2 linked regions of the Aquabacterium sp. OR-4 genome follow. The protein of the gene in region 2 interacts with the protein of the main gene of each other region in a pairwise test. Links are inferred from orthologs where the notes say so. Each region holds a gene or a part of one and is shown on either strand. Other genes may lie near its edges.

Region 1 (8,092 bases), on a different replicon or contig from region 2:
TACACCACCATGGCCGGCTGCGAAGCGGCCACCGAGGCGCTGCAGCAGCGTGGCGCGGTCGACGTCTACAGCCTGCAGGAACTGCACGCCGAACTGCACTAAACTGTTGCCCCAAGCCGGCTCCGCCGCGTCTGTGTCCCGTCTTGTGCGGGGCTTCAGCGCGGCGGATTCGTTTTGTCTGCGTACTCCCAAAAAATCACGCTGAGGAGGCCCCGATGGCCACCATTCCCCTGACCAAGCGCGGCGCCGAGAAGCTCAAGGAAGAGCTGCACCGGCTCAAGACCGTGGAACGCCATGCCGTGATCCAGGCCATCTCCGAGGCGCGCGCCCAGGGCGACCTGTCGGAAAACGCCGAGTACGACGCCGCCAAGGACAAGCAGGGCTTCATCGAAGGCCGCATCCTCGAGATCGAAAGCAAGCTCGCCGCGGCGCAGATCATCGATCCGTCGGCCCTCGATGCCGGCGGCCGCGTGGTGTTCGGCGCCACCGTGGTGCTGTGCGACGACGACTCGGGCGCCGAGGTCACCTACCAGATCGTCGGCGACGATGAAGCCGACCTGAAGCTGGGCCGCGTCTCGATCAGCAGCCCGATCGCGCGGGCGCTGATCGGCAAAGAGACGGGCGACGAGGCCGTGGTGCAGGCGCCCGGTGGCGAGCGGCACTACGAAGTGGTGGACGTGCGCTACATCTGAGGCCAGGCATGCAGCCCGGCGCATCCCCTGACCGCCCGCAGCGCCTGCTGACGGTGCTGTGGGCCGGTGCCTTGCTCTGCATCGGCCTGGTGGCCACGCCGGCGCCGTTTGCCACACTGGCCACGGCCGACGCCGGCCGCGTCGTGTCGCGCATCCTGGCGCAGGAGGCCTGGCTGAGCCTGGTGCTGGGCGTGACGCTGCTGCTGCTGGCGCGCCGCCAGGCGCGCCAGGCAGCCCAGGCGCAGGGTGCATCGGCGTTCAGCACCGACATGCTGCTGCTGCTGGGCACGCTGTTCTGCACCGTTGCGGGCTATTTCGCGATCCAGCCGCTGATGCCGGCGGCGCGCGCCGGGCAGGGGCCGTTCAGCTTTGGCCAGTTGCACCTCGCAAGCGCCTCGTTCTTCGTGCTGAAGGCGCTGCTGGTGATGGCGCTGGCCTGGCGCGTCAGCGCCTGAAGCGCCGGCCGGGTGGTCGCGCTCAGTCGGCCACGGTCTTCTTGACGCTGGTCGGGCGCTTCTTCTTCACCCGCTTGATGTTGCCGCCGGGCGTGACACGCTCGTTGCCCAGCACGCGCACCTTCTTGACCTGCGGGCGGGTGGAGCCGCTCTTGGCGAACTTGACGATCTTGACCACCCGCGGTGCGGGGGCGCGATCACCGCGCTCGGCCTTGGCCTTCTCGGGCATCGGCCGCCACAGCACCAGCAGCTTGCCGATGTGTTGCACCGGCGCGGCCGACAGCTGATCGGCCAGGTTGGCCAGCATGGCTTCGCGGGCCGCTCGATCATCGGAGAACACGCGCACCTTGATCAGGCCGTGGGCCGTCAGTGCGCGGTCGATTTCCTGGACCACCGCGGGCGTCAGGCCCTCGCCACCGATCATGACGACCGGGTCGAGGTGGTGGGCACCGGCGCGGTGCTCCTTGCGTTGGGCGGGAGTGAGGAGAAGGGCAGACATGGCCCAATTGTCCTATGTCCGGCGACCAGCGCCGGTTTTATGATGCGCCGCCCGTGCGTCCGCGCGTGCCAACGTCGATGACAACGCCGAAAAAACTGCCGCCGCCCCGCGTGATCCGTGTCCGACACCTGGCGGTGCTGGCCAGCGCCCTGCTGTTGGCGCAGGCCGCCAGCGCCGGGCCGGTGCTCGAACGGGTGCGCAGCAGCGGCACGCTCAGGGTGTGCATCTGGCCCGACTACTACGGCATCACCTACCGCAACCCGCGCACCGAGCAACTGGTGGGCGTTGACATCGACCTGTCGGCCGAACTGGCCAAGGGCCTGGGCGTGAAGCTGCAGCATGTCGAATCGTCATTCGCCAAGCTGATCGAGAACCTGCACACCGACCGCTGCGACGTGGCAATGCATGCGGTGGGCGTGACCGCGCAGCGCCAGCAGCACCTGAAGTTTTCGCTGCCCTACCTGCAGAGCGACATTTATGGCGTCACCACCCGCAGCAACCATGTGGTGCGGCGCTGGGAAGACATCGACCGCCCCGGCGTGCGGGTGGCCGTGCAGGCCGGCACCTTCATGGAGCCGGTGATGGCCGTGGCACTGAAGCAGGCCCAGGTGGTGGTGATCAAGCCGCCGGCCACGCGCGAGCAGGAGCTCGAAGCCGGGCGGGTGGATGTGTTCATGACCGACTTTCCCTACAGCCGGCGCCTGCTGGACAACGCCGACTGGGCGCGGCTGGTGGCGCCATCGCGGCCCTTCCACACCATTCCTTATGCCTACGCCATCAAGCCGGGCGACGAGGACTGGCTGCGCGAGCTGGATCACTTCGTGGCGCGCATCAAGCGCGATGGTCGCCTGGAGGCGGCGGCGCGCCGCCACGGCCTGGCCGAGATCGTCGTCAAATAGCGCATCGGCGATACTCTCGCCCCCGCCAAGGCCGGTCGGCCGGGGCCCCACCGCAAGAACGCGAGAATCCCCAAGCGCATGGCGACGAAGTCCCGCAAGGTCAACCGGGCCTGGTTGAACGACCATCTGACCGATCCCTACGTGCGAATGGCCCAGAAAGAGGGCTATCGCGCCCGGGCGGCCTACAAGCTCAAAGAGATCGACGAGGCGCTGTCGCTGCTGCGTCCGGGCCAGGTGGTCGTGGATCTCGGCTCGGCGCCCGGCGCCTGGAGCCAGTACCTGCGCCGGCGCTTCGCGCCCAAGGTGGCCGGCGCCGGTGGCGCGGCCTCGGGCGAACTGCAAGGCACGATCATCGCGCTCGACCTGCTGCCGATGGAGCCGGTGGAAGACGTGCAGTTTCTGCAGGGCGACTTCCGCGACGACGCCGTGCTGGAGCAGCTGCATGCCGCCGTGGCCGGCCGGCCGGTGGACGTGGTGCTGTCGGACATGGCGCCCAACCTGTCGGGCATTGCATCGTCGGATTCGGCGCGCATCGAGCACCTGGTCGAGCTGGCGCTCGAGTTCTCCCAATCCCACCTCAAGCGCGATGGCGTGCTGGTGGCCAAGGTGTTTCATGGCGCCGGCTACAGCCAGCTGGTTGAAATGTTCAAGCGCCAGTTTCGCGTGGTCAAGCCGATCAAGCCCAAGGCCTCGCGCGACAAATCGGCCGAAACCTTTCTGGTCGGCATCGGTCTGAAGGACTGCTGACAGGCGGTGCGTCCGGTGCGCAGCTTTGCGTTGCGTCGAAGACGGGCCGATTTCCCCCGGCTCACGCCGGTTTTGGCGCCCGGAGCCGGGGGCTTGACTCGACTAGAATCATCCCCATCTGCCGTGGAACTGCGTTGTATCTCGCGGGAGCAGGCGTGCCATGGTGTCGCCTGCACCACCTGCGCAGTCTTGTTTTGGCTGAAGGAGCCGTGGTGAACAATCAGTGGTTCTCGAAGGTCGCTGTCTGGCTGGTGATCGCACTTGTGCTGTTCACTGTGTTCAAACAGTTCGACCGCGGGGTGTCGGCAGGGGGCCAGATCGGGTACTCCGAGTTTCTGGACGAGGTGCGCGCCAAGCGCGTCAAGCAGGTCACGCTGCAAGAGGGCAATGGCGGCACCGAGATCCTGGCCGTCACCAACGACGACAAGCGCATCCGCTCCACCGCCACCTACCTCGACCGCGGTCTGGTCGGCGACCTGATCAACAACGGCGTCAAGTTCGACGTCAAGCCGCGCGAAGAGCCCTCGCTGCTGGTCAGCCTGCTGATCAGCTGGGGTCCGATGCTGCTGCTGATCGGCGTGTGGGTGTACTTCATGCGCCAGATGCAGGGTGGCGGCAAGGGCGGCGCCTTCAGCTTCGGCAAGAGCAAGGCGCGCATGCTCGATGAGGCCAACAACTCGACCACCTTCGCCGATGTCGCCGGTTGCGACGAGGCCAAGGAAGAGGTCAAGGAGCTGGTCGACTTCCTGAAAGACCCGCAGAAGTTCCAGAAGCTGGGTGGCCGCATCCCGCGCGGCGTGTTGCTGGTCGGCCCTCCGGGCACCGGCAAGACGCTGCTGGCCAAGGCCATCGCCGGCGAGGCCAAGGTGCCGTTCTTCAGCATCTCGGGCTCCGACTTCGTCGAGATGTTCGTCGGCGTGGGCGCGGCCCGTGTGCGCGACATGTTCGAGCAGGCCAAGAAGAGCGCGCCCTGCATCATCTTCGTCGACGAAATCGACGCCGTGGGCCGCCATCGTGGCGCCGGCCTGGGCGGCGGCAACGACGAGCGCGAGCAGACGCTGAACCAGATGCTGGTCGAGATGGACGGCTTCGAGACCAATCTCGGCGTCATCGTGATGGCGGCCACCAACCGGCCCGACATCCTCGACCCGGCGCTGCTGCGCCCCGGCCGTTTCGACCGGCAGGTGTATGTGACGCTGCCCGACGTGCGCGGCCGCGAGCAGATCCTCACCGTGCACATGCGCAAGGTGCCGATCGGCCAGGACGTGCGGGCCGACATCCTGGCGCGTGGCACGCCGGGCTTCTCGGGTGCCGATCTGGCCAACCTGGTCAACGAATCGGCCTTGTTCGCCGCCCGCCGCAGTGCGCGCGTGGTGGAGATGGTCGACTTCGAGAAGGCCAAGGACAAGATCATGATGGGCCCCGAGCGCAAGTCCATGGTCATGCCCGAAGAAGAACGCAAGAACACGGCCTACCACGAGGCTGGCCATGCGCTGGTGGCGCGCCTGAGCCCCAAGACCGACCCGGTGCACAAGGTCACCGTGATCCCGCGCGGCCGTGCGCTGGGCGTCACGATGCAGTTGCCCGAAGGTGATCGCTACAGCATGGACAAGGAGCGCATGCTCTCCACCATTTCGGTGCTGTTTGGCGGCCGCATCGCCGAAGAAGTGTTCATGAACCAGATGACCACCGGCGCCAGCAACGACTTCGAGCGCGCCACGGCCATTGCCCGCGACATGGTCACGCGCTACGGCATGACCGATGAGCTGGGCCCGATGGTCTACGCCGAGAACGAGGGCGAGGTGTTCCTGGGCCGCTCGGTGACCAAGCAGGTGCACATGTCCGAGGCCACCATGCAGAAGGTGGACAAGGAAGTGCGACGCATCATCGACGAGCAGTACGCCACCGCGCGCAAGCTGATCGAAGACAACCAGGACAAGATGCACGTCATGGCCAAGGCCCTGCTCGAATGGGAAACCATCGATGGCGAGCAGATCGACGACATCATGAACGGCAGGCCGCCGCGGCCGCCGAAGGATTGGACGCCCACCCAGCGCAACACCGGCGGCGGCGCCAGTGGCAGCGGCCCGGTGAGCACCGATGGGGCGCCGGCAGCGGCCGCCTGATCGGCCACCAAGCTCGTCTTCTTGAACCATGGCCCGGCGGCTGATGCGCTGGGTTGATCACACGGGGCCCGCGGGCCCCGTTTTCACGCGCCATGCCTGAATCCGCCTCCGCACCGCCGCCGCTGTTCTGGCAGACGCGCCGCTTTCGCATCGATCTGGCGCGCCCGCAGGTGATGGGCATCGTCAACGTCACGCCGGATTCGTTCTCCGATGGCGGGCGGCACCACGAAGTGTCGGCCGCGTTGAGCCATTGCGAACGTCTGCTCGGCGAAGGTGCCGACATCCTGGACATCGGCGGTGAATCGACCCGCCCGGGCTCGAGCAGCCCGACGGCCGAGGACGAACTGGCCCGCGTGCTGCCGGTGCTGCGCGGCGCCTTGACGCTGGGCGTGCCGGTGTCGGTGGACACCAGCTCGCCGCTGGTGATGCGCGCTGCGCTCGATCTCGGCGTGGACATCGTCAACGATGTGCGTGCGCTGCAACGCGAAGGCGCCCTGGCCGCGGTGGCCGCGCATGCCAATGTGGGTGTGTGCTTGATGCACATGCGCGGCGGGCCCGACACCATGCAGGCGCTGTCCGGCTACGCCGATGTGGTGGCCGAGGTGCGGGCCTGGTTGGCGCATCGCCGTGAACAGGTTCACGCCGCAGGCCTGGCCCTGGACCGCATTGCAGTGGATCCCGGCATCGGATTCGCCAAGGCGCCCGACGACAATTGGGCCCTGCTGCAGCGTCAGGCCGAATTGCTGACGCTGGGCGCGCCACTGCTGCTGGGCTGGAGCCGCAAGAGCACGCTGGGCCTGCTGACCGGCAGGCCGGTGCACGAACGGCAGGCCGCCAGCGTGGCAGCGGCGCTGGCCTGCGTGCAGCGTGGTGGCCATGTGCTGCGCGTGCACGATGTGGCCGCCACCGTGGATGCGCTGGCGGTCTGGCGCTCGGCAGGCCTGCCGTAAGCCTGGCGCAGACGCCAGGGCACGACACTCTCAAACAAAAGATTCCGGAGCGAAGGATCCCTCACGATGACACGCCAGTACTTCGGCACCGACGGCATTCGCGGCACTGTGGGCACCAGCCCGATCACGCCCGACTTCATGCTGCGCCTGGGCCATGCCGTGGGGCGCGTGCTGCGCCGCCAGGGCGGGCGGCCCACGGTGCTGATCGGCAAGGACACCCGCATCTCGGGCTACATGATCGAATCGTCGCTCGAGGCCGGCCTGGCCTCGGCGGGCGTGAACACCTTGCTGACCGGCCCGCTGCCCACGCCCGGCGTGGCCTACCTGACCCGCGCGCTGCGGCTGGACCTGGGCATCGTGATCAGCGCCTCGCACAACGCCTACCCCGACAACGGCGTCAAGTTCTTCTCGGCCATGGGCGAGAAGCTGCCCGATGACTGGGAGCTTGCTGTCGAGGCGGCGCTCGACGAGCCGCCGCAGTGGGTGGACTCGGCCAACCTCGGCAAGGCGCGGCGGGTGGAAGACTCGCGCAGCCGCTACATCGAGTTCTGCAAGAGCACGGTGCCCAAGGCCTTTTCGCTCAAGGGCATGAAGGTGGTGGTCGACGCGGCCAATGGGGCGGCCTACCACGTGGCGCCCGATGTGTTTCATGAGCTCGGTGCCGAGGTGGTCACCATCGGCTGCAGCCCGGACGGCCTGAACATCAACGCCGGCGTTGGCGCCACGTCGCCCAAGGCCTTGGTGGCCGCCGTGGCCGCGCATGCCGCCGACTACGGCGTGGCGCTGGACGGCGACGCCGACCGGCTGCAGCTGGTGGATCGCCACGGCCGCCTGTTCAACGGCGACGAACTGCTCTACGTGCTGGTGGCTGAGCGCCTGTCGCGCGGCCATGCGGTGCCGGGTGCGGTCGGCACGCTGATGACCAACATGGGTGTCGAGCTGGCGCTGTGCCGCCGTGGCGTGGCGCTGGTGCGGGCCAAGGTGGGCGATCGCTACGTCCTGGAAGAACTGGCACAGCGCGGCTGGCTGCTGGGCGGCGAAAGCTCGGGCCACCTGCTGCAGCTGGACAACCATTCCACCGGCGACGGCATCATCAGCGCGCTGCAGGTGCTGCACGCCGTGCACCAGGCCAAGACCGGGCTGGCGGACCTGCTGGCCGATGTGCAGATGTTTCCGCAAACCCTGCTCAACCTGCGCCTGCCCGACGGCCTGGACTGGAAGAACCATGCCGGTTTTGCCGCCGAGCAGGAGTGCGTGCGCGCCGAACTGGGCGACAGCGGGCGCATCCTGATCCGCGCCTCCGGCACCGAACCGGTGCTGCGCATCATGGTCGAGGCGCGCGAGGCGGCCGTGGCCAAGGCGGCGGCCGAGCGCCTGGCGGCCACCTTGCAATCCTGAACCGCACCCGCCAGACGGCCTGGTGAACCGGCGCCAGGCCGGGCCTTGTGCGGTGGGGCAGGGGCATGCGGTGTGAAAAACTGCCGGCTGCGCTTGCGCATGGTGGTATGTGACAGTTTGCCGATTGCTTTATGACAGCGATTTGCACCACATCGGTGCCGTCACGAAGCTGTCATGGTGCGTTCTTAAAGTGTCGATCTATCTGAACGACACCCAAGAAAGGCGAACCATGCTCAACCAGTGGATCCGTACCGCCAGCTTCGGCTTTGGCGCTGCCATGGCGATCACCGGCGCCGCACAGGCCCAGGACGTCACCGGCGCTGGTG
Region 2 (8,105 bases):
GCTGCCGGGGCCGCAGCGCTGCCGCTGCCCTGCATGGCCTTGAAGAAGTCGGCCGAGGGGTCGACCACCATCACGTCCGACTTGTTGCGGAAGCTGGCGCGGTAGGCCTCGAGGCTGCGGTAGAACTTGGCAAAGGACGGATCGCGGCCAAAGGCGTCGGCATACATCGCGCTGGCCTTGGCATCGCCCTCACCCTTGATCTTCTGGGCGTCGCGGTAGGCCTCGGCAATGATCACTTCGCGCTGCTTCTCGGCCTCGGCGCGGATCTTGTCGGCTTCTGCCTGGCCCTGCGAACGCAACTCGTTGGCCACCTGCTTGCGCTCGGATTCCATGCGCTTGTAGACGGCATCGGTGATGTCGGCCACAAAGTCCACGCGCTTGATGCGCACATCGACGATCTCGATGCCGAAGGCCTTGGCCTCGTCCTCGAGCCGCTTGCGCACGTCCTGCATCACCTTGTCGCGCTCGGCGGCGAGCACGCCACGCACGGTGCGGCGGGTGATCTCCTCGTTGAACGCGGCCTGCACCACCGGGCTCAACCGGCCTTCGAGGTTGCGGATGTCGACGCCATTGTTGCGGATGAACTGGCGCGGCTCGGAGATGCGCCACTTCACCAGCCAGTCGATCACCAGGCTCTTCTTCTCGGCGGTGAAGATCGGCCGGGTCTCGGGGCTGTCCAGCGTCTGGATGCGCTTGTCGAGAAACACGACGTTCTGGAACGGCGGCGGCAGCTTGACCTTGAGGCCCGGCTCGCTGATGACTTCCTTGATCTCACCCAGCGCGTACACCACCGCCAGCTGGCGCTGGTCGACGACGAAGAGCGTGGAAGCCAGCAGCATCACCACCAGCAGGGCCGAAGCCACGTAGAGTCCGATTCGATTCATGGTCTGAGTCGTCCAGCGCGTGGTTCAGCGGCCGTCGCGGTCGCGGCTGCGGCTGCCGTCGCGCGAACGCGAGTCGGCGGCGGCGGCGCCCGAGGCCGAACCCGCGTCATTGTTCTGCGCCGCGGCCGGCACCGACTGCGGCACCACCTGCACCGTGCCGGTGGGCGCCGAGGCGCCGGAGGGCTGCAGCAGCTTGTCGAGCGGCAGGTACAGCAGGTTCGAGCCGCTGCGGCTGTCGACCATGACCTTGGTGACGCTGCTGTAGACCTGCTGCATGGTGTCGACGTACAGCCGGTCGCGGGTCACGGCAGGCGCCTTCTGGTACTCGGTGAGCACGGCGCGGAAGCGTTGCGCATCACCCTCGGCCTGCGCCACCACGCGCTGCGCGTAGCCTTCGGATTCTTCCTTCAGGCGCGCCGCCGTGCCGCGGGCCTTGGGCACCACGTCGCTGGCATAGGCCTGGCCTTCGTTCTTGTAGCGGTCGCGGTCGGCGCCGGCCTTCACCGCGTCGTTGAACGCCGCCTGCACCTGCTCGGGCACCTGCACGTTCTGCACGTTCACCGCCACGATCAGGATGCCCGCGCCCAGGCGGTCGACCTGGTTCTGGATCGACTTGGCCAGGTCGGTGGCGATGGCGTCGCGCTGCTCGTAGAGCACCGAGTCGACCTTGCTCTTGCCGACGATCTCGCGCACGGCCGATTCGCTGGCCTGCTCGACGGCCAGATCGGGGTCGCGGTTGTTGAACAGGTAGCCCTTGGCATCCTTCAGCCGGAACTGCACGGTGAAGCGGATGTCGACGATGTTCTCGTCCATCGTCAGCATCGACGAGTCACGCAGGCCGGTGGTCTGGGCCACGCTGTTGCGGCCCACTTCCACCGAGCGCAGCTGCGTCACGCCCACCGTCTCGTGGGCCTGGAACGGAAACGGAAAGCGCCAGTGGAAACCGGCATCCACCGTCTGCGCATAGCGCCCGAAGGTGGTGATGATGGCCTGCTGGCCTTCCTGCACGATGAAGAAGCCGCTGCCGGCCCACACCACGGCCACCACCAGCGCGATCAGGCCCACGCCGATGCCGGCGCTTTTCATGTCGGGCTGGAACGAGGGGCCACCGCCGCCATCGGGGTCTTGCTGGTCACGGCGCGGCGGCTGGCCATTGCCGCCGCCCTTGCCGTTGAACAGACCCGACAGCTTGCGGTTGAAGTCGCGCCACAGCTCGTCGAGATCCGGCGGGCCGTCGTTGCGGCCGTTGGCCATCTGCAGCGGTGCGGCGGCGTCCGGGCGGCGTTGCCACAGCGCGCTGACCAGCGCCTGCCCGGCAACGGCCACGGCGCCCAGGCGCCCACGGAAGCCAGCCACGCCGAAGTGGCGCGACGAGGTGGAAGAAGATGCGTGCATGCTCATGAGGACGCCGATGGTAACTTGGGCAAATCGGAGCCCGTGGGCGAAAACAGCAGGGTTTCCGACGGCTCGCCAGACTCCGATGCCTCGGCGCGGAACCGAGGATCTTGGGCCTCGTCGGGTGGATTCAAGTCCTGCGCGCCGGCCAGTTGCGCAATCAGCTCGCGCAGGCCCTCGAGCCCGCTGCCGTCGCGTGCACTGACAAACACCCGCGGCGTGCGCACGCCACCCGGGCGCTCAAGCCAGTCGCGCAGTTCGCGCGGCGCGGCCTCCAGCCGGTCGAGCTTGTTGAACACCAGCACCTGCGGGATGTCGCCGGCGCCGATCTCGGCCAGCACACGCTCGACCTCATCGCGCTGCTCCTGCAGCGCCGGGCTCGAGGCATCCACCACATGCAGCAGCAGATCGGCATCGGCCGCCTCCTGCAGCGTGGCCTCGAAAGCCTCGACCAGCTTGTGCGGCAGATCGCGGATGAAGCCGACGGTGTCCGACAAGGCCACCGCCGCACCCAGCTGCTGCAGGTACAGGCTGCGGGTGGTGGTGTCGAGCGTGGCGAACAGCTGGTCGGCCGCATAGGTGCGCGCCTTGACCAGGGCATTGAACAGCGTGCTCTTGCCGGCATTGGTGTAGCCCACCAGCGAGACGCGGAAGGTGCCGCTGCGCCGCCGTGCACCGCGCTGGGTGCTGCGCTGGCGCTTGACCTTCTCGAGCCGCGCCTTCACCTGCTTGATGCGCTCGCCGATCATGCGGCGGTCCAGCTCGATCTGGGCCTCGCCCGGACCGCCTCGGCCGCCGATGCCGCCCTGCTGGCGCTCAAGGTGGCTCCAGCGCCGCACCAGGCGGGTGGCGATGTACTGCAGGCGAGCCAGCTCGACCTGCAGCTTGCCCTCGTGGCTTTGCGCGCGCGCAGCGAAGATCTCGAGGATCAGCGCCGTGCGATCGGACACCGCCACGCCGATGTGGCGCTCGAGGTTGCGCTGCTGGGCCGGCGAGAGCGGCTGGTCGAAGATGACGCCATGGGCGCCATGCATCTGCACCAGCATCTTGATCTCGTCGGCCTTGCCGCTGCCCACAAACAAGGCCGGATCGGGCGCACGCCGGCGCGCGATCACCCGCGCCACCGTCACATCGCCCGCCGATTCAGCCAGCAGCGCCAGCTCGTCCAGCGTGGGATCGAAGGACTTGGCGTCGCCCAGGTCAACGCCCACCAGCACGGCCCGTGCGGGGCCGGGACGGTCGTCGTCGGTCGAAGGGTCCCGGTGTTCGGAACTCAAGTGGGCGTGCGGGGCACTGGGCCGCGGTTCAGGGTGCGCGCTCAGGCCGGGGTGGCCGGTTCGCTGGCGTGGAAGTTCACCGGACGACCTGGCACCACGGTGGAGATGGCGTGCTTGTAGACCATCTGGGTGACGGTGTTGCGCAGGAGGACGACGTACTGGTCAAAAGACTCGATGTGGCCCTGCAGCTTGATGCCGTTGACCAGGTAGATCGAGACCGGTACATGCTCCTTGCGCAGCAGGTTCAGGAACGGGTCTTGTAGAAGCTGCCCTTTGTTGCTCACGATATGACTCCGTGTTGGAGAGGGTTCTGGAGGAGGCACATTAACACATCGGGGAAAGCCCTGAGACCCTCGCCGCGCTGGCCCCCACAAGCGACAGGATCAGTCCTTGTCGGCGTCGAACGGGTTCTTCGACGAGCGCATCTCGATGCGCATCGGCGTGCCCACCAGCTTGAAGTGCGCGCGAAAGCGCCCCTCGAGGTAACGCTTGTAGACGTCGGTGACATGCTCGAGTGCATTGCCGTGGATGACCACGATCGGCGGGTTCATGCCGCCCTGGTGCGCGTAGCGCAGCTTGGGGCGGAACATGCCCGATCGCTTGGGCTGCTGGTGCTCCACCGCCTCGTGCAGCAGGCGCGTCAGCTGCGGCGTGGGCATCTTGGTGGTGGCCGACTTGTGGGCATCGGCGATGGCCCGCCACAGCGGCGTGAGCCCCTGGCGCTTGAGCGCCGAGATCTGCAGCACCTCGGCAAAGCGCAGAAAGGCCAGGCGCTGCTCGAGCGCACGCTCGAACATCTGGCGCTGGTAGGCATCCACCGCGTCCCACTTGTTCACCGCCACCACCACGGCACGGCCCGATTCGTGGATGTAACCGGCGATGTGCGCGTCCTGGTCGGTCACGCCCTGGGTGGCGTCGAGCATCAGCACCACCACATGGGCATCGGCGATGGCCTGCAGGGTCTTGACCACCGAGAACTTCTCGATGGCCTCGAAGACCTTGCCCTTGCGGCGCAGGCCGGCGGTGTCGATCAGCTCGAACTTGCGGCCGTTGCGCTCGAAAGGCACGCTGATCGCGTCGCGCGTGGTGCCCGGCATGTCGAACGCGACCAGGCGTTCCTCGCCCAGCCAGGTGTTGATCAGGGTGCTCTTGCCGACGTTGGGCCGGCCGGCCACGGCCAGGCGGATCGGCGCGTTGGCATCGGGCTCGGCGGGCTCGTCGTCTTCGGGAAAGCTGTCGAGGGCGACATCGAGCAGGCTGCGGATGCCCTGGCCGTGCGCCGCCGACACCGGGTTCGGATCGCCCATGCCGAGCTCGAAGAACTCGCCCAGCGCCGGGGCCTCGAGCATGCCTTCGGCCTTGTTGACGGCCAGCAGGGTGCGCTTGTTGGCGGTGCGCAGGTAGCGTGCGATGTCGTGGTCTTGCGCCGAGACGCCAGCCCGCGCATCGACGACGAACACCACCACATCGGCCTCGGCCACCGCGGCCTGGGTCTGCTCGGCCATCTTGGCCACGATGCCGGTGGGCTTCTCGGGCTCGAAGCCGCCGGTGTCGATGACGATGAAGCTGCGACCGGCGTGCTGGCCGTCACCGTAGTGGCGGTCGCGCGTGAGACCGGCAAAGTCGGCCACGATGGCATCGCGGCTCTTGGTCATGCGGTTGAACAGCGTGGACTTGCCCACATTGGGGCGGCCCACGAGGGCGATGACAGGCTTCACTTGGCGTGCTCGGACAGGAATCGAAGGGGCCGGCCAGACGCCGGGCCGCCCCAAGGCAGGCTGGCGGCCCCGCGGGGGCCAGCGAGCCAGGCGAGCGCGGGGCTGAACATCATTCGGGACGGAAGGCGAAGAGGCCGCCGTTGCGGGTGACCACCAGCACGGTGGCGCCCGACAGCACGGGCTGCGCCACCACCGGCGAGCCGTCGGTGGGCAGGCGCAGCACCAGCTTGCCCTCGGCGCGCGACAGGAAGTGCACCTGGCCTTCGTAGTCGCCGAAGATCACCGCGCTACCGGCCGACAGCGGCGCGCTGAGGCTGCGGTACAGCAGGCGCTCGTTGCTCCAGGCCAGGTCGCCATTGCTGGCGCGCCAGGCGTTGATGCGGTCGGAGCCATCGGCGCCGAACAGGTATTCGGCGTCACCGCCGACCGCGTTCATGCCACCGGCATTGCGGCTCCAGCGCACGCTGCGCTTGGCCAGGTCGGCACAGCCGACTGCGGTCTGGAACGCGCGGGCACAGACCACGTCGCCCACCCGCACCATCGGGCCCAGCAGGTCGTTCAGACGCTCGACCTCGTTGGTGCCGCGCGGCGAGGTCAGCGGCAGCTCCCAGCGCACGCTGCCCTTGGTGGGATCGATGCCCACCAGCACGGCGCCGATGCCGGCCACCAGCGTGTCCTGGAAGGCGGTCAGCAGGCCGGGCTGGGCCAGCGTGAGGGCCTCGCCCTGGCGCGTGGCCGACCACAGCTTGAGCCCGTCCTGCAGATCGAAGGCGTGCACCACGCGGTCGACACCCATCACGAACACGCGGCCACCGGCCACCAGCGGCGGCGTGACCACGCGCGTGGCCAGTCGCTTGCTCCAGCCCTTGACGCCCTGGTCGAGCACCACCAGCTCGTTGTCGCGGGTCACCACGGCGGCATGGCGGCCGTCGCTGCCCACGCCGGCCGAGAGCTTGTCGCCGGCACTGCCACGCCAGACTTCGCGGCCGCTGTCGGCGTCCAGTGCCATCACCGTGCCGTCGCTGCCGGCCACCACGAACTGGCCATTGCGCGACACCACACCGAGCGGAAACTGCACCGCATCCAGCCGCGCCTGCCAGACCTGGCGGCCGGCGATCTGCGGTGCCACGGTGTCCAGCGCGGTGGGCTTGGGCTTGTCGGCCGCGCAGCCGGCCAGCAGGGCCACGGCGCAGGCCAGCGGTGCGGCCAGCGTGGCCAGGCTCAGGCGCCGCATCATTGCGCGGCTCCAGAGGCGGCGGCGGCCGGGGCCGGGGCGGCGCCCAGCGCGGTCAGCTTGGCTTCCACCAGGCGGCGGTAGTCGGTCTTCTCGTCGATGGCCTTCCAGGCGGCCTGGTAGGCGGTCTTGGCCTCGGCGGGCTTGCCCTGGGCCAGCAGCACATCGCCGCGGCGGTCGGCGGCCAGGCCGGCAAAGGTGGGGGCGGTCACGCCGTCCAGCGCCTTCAGTGCGGCATCGGGCTGCTTGGCATCGAGCAGCACACCGGCCAGGGCCAGGCCGGCGATGGCGCGGTACTCGAGCTCGCTGCCGTTTTCAGCCACCCAGCCCAGCGTGGCCTTGGCGGCGTCGGTCTGGCCCTTCTCGGCCTGCAGCTTGCCGGCCATCAGGCCACCCTGCTGGGTGAGCACGGTGCGCGGGTAGCGGTCCTTCAGGTCGTTGAACACGCGGCCGGCCTTGTCGGCGTCGCCCAGCACGGCGGCCTGGTCGAGCGCGTCAAACATCGCGGCGGCCTTGGCGGCCTGGTCGCGCTGGTACCAGTTCCAGCCGTTCCAGGCGGCAAAGGCCAGCAGCACGGCGGTGATCACCCAGGTGATCAGGTTGCCGTACTTCTTCCAGAAGGCCTTGAGTTCGTCGAGTTGTTCCTGCTCCTGCAGGTCGAGTGCGGTGGCCATGAGGCGTAAGGTTCTCGGGTCAGACAGCCGGCAAGGGCAGGAAAGGGGCCGGTCCGCATGCCGCGGACCGTGGCCCGGGATTATGCGGTGCGCAGTTCGGCTGCCCAGGCGGCCACGTCGGCCAGCGGGCGCAGTGTTTGCCCGCCCTGCCCTTCGGCTGCGGCGTCGGCGCCCTGGCGCAGCGGCTTCAGAGCCACCACCCCCTGGGCCAGCTCATCGCCACCAAACACCAGCGCGTAGCGTGCACCGCTGGCGTCGGCCTTCTTGAACTGGTTCTTGAACGAGCCGCCGCCGGCGTGCATCTGCACCGCCACGCCGGCCGCACGCAGCGCGTCGATGGCCACCAGGGCCTGCGGCAGCGCCGCCGCGTCGGGGATCACGGCGTAGGCATCGGGGCCGCTGCCCGGCACCGGCACGCCCAGCTCCTGCAGCAGCAGCAGCAGGCGCTCAATGCCCAGGCCAAAGCCGATGGCCGGCGTGGGCTTGCCGCCCAGCTGCTCGAACAGGCCGTCGTAGCGGCCACCGCCGCACACCGTGCCCTGCGAGCCCAGGTGGTCGGTGATCCACTCGAACACCGTGAGGTTGTAGTAGTCCAGGCCGCGCACCAGGCGCGGGTTGATGCGGTACGGCAGGCCCGCGGCATCGAGCACCGCGCACACCGCGGCCAGGTGGGCACGGCTCTCGGCCCCCAGGTGCTCCTGCAGCTTGGGCGCGGCGTCCACCAGGGCCTGCATGGCCGGGTTCTTGGTGTCGAGGATGCGCAGCGGGTTGCTGTGCAGGCGGCGCCTGGCGTCTTCGTCCAGCTGCTCGGCATGGGCCTCGAAGTAGGCGATCAGCGCGGCACGGTGGGCGGCGCGCTCGGCCGGCTGGCCCAGGCTGTTGAGCTCGAGCCGCACGTCGGCACCAGCCTCGTTGCCGACCTT

The links.
Region 1: the proteins of hflK (region 2) and ftsH interact in binary tests that used the Escherichia coli proteins (3 or more experiments, as listed by UniProt). The link is inferred for Aquabacterium sp. OR-4 from one-to-one orthologs.

Annotation. Positions count from the first base shown.
Region 1 is NZ_JAOCQD020000002.1:832,082-840,173, reverse strand. Bases 3,072-5,961 are described here. They hold ftsH (ATP-dependent zinc metalloprotease FtsH), read left to right. Parts: upstream 3,072-3,504; coding sequence 3,505-5,418; downstream 5,419-5,961. Other genes in these bases: folP (dihydropteroate synthase), read left to right, coding at 5,541-5,961; N4G63_RS15995 (RlmE family RNA methyltransferase), read left to right, coding at 3,072-3,292. Also shown: carB (carbamoyl-phosphate synthase large subunit), read left to right, coding at 1-102; transcription elongation factor GreA, read left to right, coding at 216-692; N4G63_RS16010 (DUF4149 domain-containing protein), read left to right, coding at 701-1,147; N4G63_RS16005 (YhbY family RNA-binding protein), read right to left, coding at 1,170-1,646; N4G63_RS16000 (ABC transporter substrate-binding protein), read left to right, coding at 1,724-2,545; more of N4G63_RS15995, read left to right, coding at 2,624-3,071; more of folP, read left to right, coding at 5,962-6,368; glmM (phosphoglucosamine mutase), read left to right, coding at 6,435-7,766; phosphate ABC transporter substrate-binding protein PstS, read left to right, coding at 8,044-8,092. UniProt on the Escherichia coli protein: Acts as a processive, ATP-dependent zinc metallopeptidase for both cytoplasmic and membrane proteins. Plays a role in the quality control of integral membrane proteins.
Region 2 is NZ_JAOCQD020000001.1:2,248,356-2,256,460, forward strand. What follows is about bases 24-2,926. They hold hflK (FtsH protease activity modulator HflK), read right to left. Parts: upstream 2,139-2,926; coding sequence 909-2,138; downstream 24-908. Other genes in these bases: hflC (protease modulator HflC), read right to left, coding at 24-884; hflX (GTPase HflX), read right to left, coding at 2,282-2,926. Also shown: more of hflC, read right to left, coding at 1-23; more of hflX, read right to left, coding at 2,927-3,556; RNA chaperone Hfq, read right to left, coding at 3,598-3,840; ribosome biogenesis GTPase Der, read right to left, coding at 3,940-5,274; outer membrane protein assembly factor BamB, read right to left, coding at 5,384-6,511; N4G63_RS09800 (YfgM family protein), read right to left, coding at 6,508-7,182; hisS (histidine--tRNA ligase), read right to left, coding at 7,263-8,105.